2 regions of the Microbulbifer thermotolerans genome follow, and region 1 is predicted to be linked to the other one. Evidence: riboswitches for the same ligand, from Rfam matches in the RefSeq annotation. Region 1 holds a riboswitch; the other holds the start of a gene.
What was found. A riboswitch is a leader RNA that binds a small molecule or an ion and turns the genes downstream of it on or off. The one in region 1 is predicted to bind thiamine pyrophosphate.
Positions count from the first base shown of each region.

Region 2: another riboswitch for thiamine pyrophosphate. It lies ahead of A3224_RS15645 (TonB-dependent receptor); the one in region 1 lies ahead of thiC (phosphomethylpyrimidine synthase ThiC).

Region 1 is NZ_CP014864.1:2,345,212-2,347,683, forward strand. Features, by position in the region: gene thiC (phosphomethylpyrimidine synthase ThiC) at 1-1,256, opposite strand, end outside; TPP riboswitch at 1,342-1,440, opposite strand; gene A3224_RS09940 (SGNH/GDSL hydrolase family protein) at 1,690-2,472, shown strand, end outside.
Region 2 is NZ_CP014864.1:3,776,314-3,778,785, forward strand. Features, by position in the region: gene A3224_RS15645 (TonB-dependent receptor) at 1-1,333, opposite strand, end outside; TPP riboswitch at 1,391-1,491, opposite strand; gene A3224_RS15650 (alkaline phosphatase) at 1,613-2,472, opposite strand, start outside.

The sequences.
Region 1 (2,472 bases):
GCAAACTGGGCTTCGTCATTGGCATCGGCAATAGATCCCGGACGCAAGCCGTCACCGAGACTGAAGCTCACATCGTAAGCCTTCATAATCTCGCAGATTTCTTCAAAATGCGTGTAGAGAAAATTCTCTTTATGGTGGGCAAGGCACCACTTGGCCATGATAGAACCACCGCGCGAGACGATACCGGTCAGGCGCTTCGCCGTCAGCGGCACATAACGCAACAATACACCGGCGTGAATCGTGAAATAATCCACGCCCTGCTCTGCCTGCTCGATAAGGGTATCGCGAAAAACGGCCCAGTTCAGATCTTCGGCAATACCACCTACTTTTTCCAGAGCTTGGTATATGGGTACAGTGCCGATAGGCACCGGTGAGTTGCGGAGGATCCACTCGCGGGTTTCGTGGATGTTGGCACCGGTGGAGAGGTCCATCACCGTGTCGGCGCCCCACTTGATCGCCCAGACCAATTTCTCTACCTCCTCTTCAATTGAAGAAGTGACCGCAGAATTGCCAATATTCGCGTTCACTTTGCAGAGAAAATTTCGGCCGATAATCATCGGCTCTAATTCCGGATGATTGATGTTGGCCGGAATAATTGCACGGCCCTCGGCGACTTCTCGGCGCACGAATTCCGGCGTAATCTGCTCCGGAATATAGATGCCTTCACGAGCTTTTTTGTAATGGGACTCATCCAGCGCATCGGCAATACGGGCACGGCCCATGTTCTCGCGGATGGCGATATATTCCATTTCCGGGGTGATGATGCCGCGGCGCGCATAGTGCATCTGCGATACGTTCAGGCCCGCCCTTGCCCTGCGCGGCGACGGCAGATTTTCAAAGCGGATATGGTCCAGTCCTCGGTCAGCGAGCCGCTGCTGGCTGTAGGCAGCCTGACGGGAATTCAACGGTTCCGTATCTCCACGCTCGTCAATCCAGACTTCGCGCAATTTCGGCAATCCCTTACGGACGTTGATGCGGCAATTCGGATCTGAGTATGGCCCCGAGGTATCGTACACCTGCAGTGGCGCATTGGGTTCCAGCTGTGGATTCTTTTCATCGCCACCGACAATACTGTCCGCCAGGCGGATCTCGCGCACACCCACGCGAATATCCATCCTGCTGCCCTCCAGATAAATTTTGTGGGAATTCGGGAAAGATTGGGCGGTAAGATTTTCAAGGAACGATTTGGCGGAATCCCGGCTGGCGGCGCGGGAAGGCTTTGCGGTAAGGCCTGCTTGTTCGCTGATTTCTGACATTTTGCCACCTGTAGCTTACGTAAAATTGACAACGCAGCGCCCAGGGGCAGACAGACAGAGAAAAGCCGCATTTTCTGCAACCAATACGACTTCAGACCTTGTTCCCTACGCGGGGGTTACCCCGATCAGGTTCAACGGATCTCGCGACAGCGATCTCAGCCCGCAGGCACTCCGACAAGTAGAGCCGGAGTATAGTGGATGCCCCACCTATTGAACAAGTCGCCTCGACACAGATTCTCCCACACTTGATAGCTGTTGTATTTAGCGACCAAACTGAAACACAAGTCAAAATCCGGATAACTGACCTTTGAGTCTGCTATTTTTGCGTAGGCCCCTCTCAAAGCAGGGAGTTACACTGCCAGACGTTCACCGTAGTACACAACAACCGGAATCAACAATAAGCGAACTGGAAAAGCCGAAAGGGAGAACAACAATGTTAAAAAAATACGGTGTATTCATAGCGGTATTCCTCAGCCTGACATCAGCCAGCTCCATTTCCGCGGCCCCCGACAAAGCGGTAGCCGCGGGTGACAGCATTACCATGGGCTTCGGCGCAGACTGTACGCGCAACCGCTATTTTTGGGATCTTTTCTGCCTCCTGGGGGGGGATCAACCAGAGCACTCTTGGTTTGACGGCTGGGATAACTCGGTGGAAAGCGTGCATGACAAGTACAAGACCATAGCTCCGGGTATTACCGCCAATAAAGACGCGGCCGAATCAGGTTCCGAAATGCGCGGCGGCAGCAATAATTTCTCAACCCAGGCTGACGAGATACTTTCCCAGACAACCCTTCCCGACCATGTGGAAGTCATGCTCGGCGGCAATGACATCTGTAACCGAGACTGTGTCGATCCGGCCAACTGTGACAACCCACTCTACACCGACAGCGAGTGGCGCTCCGCCGTCCAGGCCGGTCTGGACAAGCTGGTAAACGGCCTGCCCAGTGGCTCGACGGTACTATTGGGCTCGGTACCAAGGGTGCAGGACCTGCGTGCAGCGGGTCTGGATAAAGAGGCATCGGATTCCGGTGTGCGTTGCGAAAATGTCTGGTCCACTTTCAGCATCTGCCGTATCGCCACCAACGGCGGCACCATGAACGGCGAGGATTTTGCCACCCGCTACGCTGGAATCAACGCAGCCCAAAAACGCTACAATGAAATCCTCGCCGAGGAAGCAGCCAGTTATAATGGCATCAATGGCGTTGAGGTGGTGGCC
Region 2 (2,472 bases), 1.4 Mb from region 1:
CATAGATCAGCGTATTGTCGCTGTGGTGATATTCCAGAGAGAGGTTACCACCCCAGAGATCTTCGTTTTTGCTGGAATCCACAGCGAGAGAATCGCTGTAATCCGCATCGCGTTGTTCAAATCTCAGGCCTGTGACCAAGTCGAATTTCTCACTGAGCGCGGTGCGCAACTGACCGTAAATTGCCGTATTTTGCGTGTCAAATGCGCTGCTGAAAGTCTGATTGCGCTCCAGGCTTTCGCTTTCATCACGGAAATAAATACCTGCCACCCAGTGGATGCGGCCGTTTAGCAAAGCGGAGGCATCCGTCGACAGCAGGCGCACATCGGCGCTCAGGTTGTCCCTGTCGCGCAGGTAATTGTCGGTGGAGCTGTATTCATCGGGGTGAAATCCCACATAGGTCCAGTCTTCATCGTAGCCATATTCGGTGTCAGAACTGGCGGCACTGAGTGTGCTCTCGAGGGTGAAATAATCACTGCCGGACCAGCGGCCCTTGAGGGAAAACGCCAGCGTCTCCTGCCGATCCCAACCGGGCTGGTCCGACAAGGTCTCGCGGGTGTTGTACAGGGAGAAGGCGTCGTAGCCGTTATCCGCATCCAGATAAAAGGTGGTGAAGTCCAGTTGCAGATCGTCGCTGACCTGGTAACGCAGTTTTCCGCGCATCACGGTTTCGTCGATGCCGTTGGTATCGCTGCGGTCCAGGTACGCGTTGTCCATGTAGCCATCGGACTGCTGCTTGCGGGCGGCGAGACGGTAGGAAAGTTTATCGGTCAACGCATTGCTGCTCACCGCCGACAGCATGCGGCTATTGTATTCCGCCAGCTCAGCGGACACCCGCGCCACAGGGTCACTGCTGGGAGCGGCGCTGGTCATGCTGATCAGCCCGGCCAGGGCATTGGCGCCGTATAGGGTTCCCTGGGGACCGCGCAGAATTTCCACCTGTTCCATATCCAGGGTGCTGGCGGCTAGTCCCAAACCGGAGAAGTCGATGCCGTCGATAAGCAGACCGACCGATGGATTCACCGGATCGATAAACTGGCTGCGCTCACCGATACCGCGAATCTGCACAAAACGGCCCCGCGAAGCGCCAGAGGCGAGATTGACGTTGGGGGCCATGCCCAGCAGCTGCTCCAGATTGGCGGCGCTGCGGGCCGCAATGGCGGTATTGTTCAGCACACTGACACTGCCGGGCATTTCCAATTGATTGACCGCACGCAGCTGGCTGGTGACGATGACTTCTTCCAGCGCGGGATCGCCGGTTTCAGCCGCACCCACCTGCACCGCCGACAAGCAGCCGGTAAGGGCGACCGCACTTATTTTTTTAAAGTGGTTCATGGTTCTCTCTCGCTAAATGCCAAAGTGAAAGAGACCCGGAAATCGACGTGGGGAGGGTTTTGGAAGGTTACCTATTCCTACGCCGGTACTAACCGGATCAGGTTCAAGGGTTTGCTCGGTGAGCATCTCAGGCGCTAGCGCCACCCCTTAGGTTTTGCGGGCGGGATAATAGCAGAAGTTGTCCTGGCCGGTAATCGGTGCCTTAGGGCGTGTAAGACACACTTTTTCACCCTGGCCGGAGGGGGCAGGAGCGGCGCAGGGCCGCTCCTGGGGGAGGAATTAGTCGAGCAGGCCGCCGGCGCGGGCCATGACGTGGAAGAGGTAGCTCTGCTCGTTGGTGCCGGTGACCCAATGCGCACCCGGGCCGCGCGCCCAGACGCCTACGTCTTCGCCGCCATGGGTTTCCGCGCTGGTGGGAATCAACGCTTCCTGGTGATAGCCGGGTGCGGTGGTATCCACGTTAGTCAGGTCTTTGCGGCCAGTGTCGATCTCGTGCCCGTAGCGCTCGTCCGCATCCGCAGTCTCGCCGTAGTCTGCATGACCACGACCTGTGGTGTAGCCAAGCGTAGTGTAGGGCAGGCCGTCGGCAGCGAGCGCTGGGGTCTCCTCCGGCTGGCCGCTGCCGTCATTGGTAATCACTTTGCCAAGTATGGGATTGCCGCGGGTAGGATAACCGGCGATGGTCATCACATGGCTGTGGTCGGCAGTGACGATAATCAGCGTATCCTCCGCGCTGGTTTTGTCCATCGCCACCTGTACCGCCTCGGCAAGTTCCACCGCGTCAGTCAAGGCGTTATAGGCGCTGCCCGCATGGTGACCGTGGTCGATACGGCCGCCCTCCACCATCAGGAAATAGCCCTTGTCGTTTTTGCTCAACAGCTCCAGGCCTTTCGCAGTCATCTCGCTCAGAGACGGCTCGCCGGCGGTATCGTTGCCGCGATCGGCCTCATAGTGCATATGCGACGGATTGAAGAGCCCCAGTAGTTTGTCGGTACCGGCAACATCCAGCGCGTTGAAGCCCGTTTGATCCTCGATATAAACGGCATTGGTGACGCCGTCGTTGTAGCGGTCCAGCCACTCGTCCACTAGGTTGCGGCCGTCTTCGCGCTTGCCTGCGGCGCCTTCCGCGTCAGTTTCGC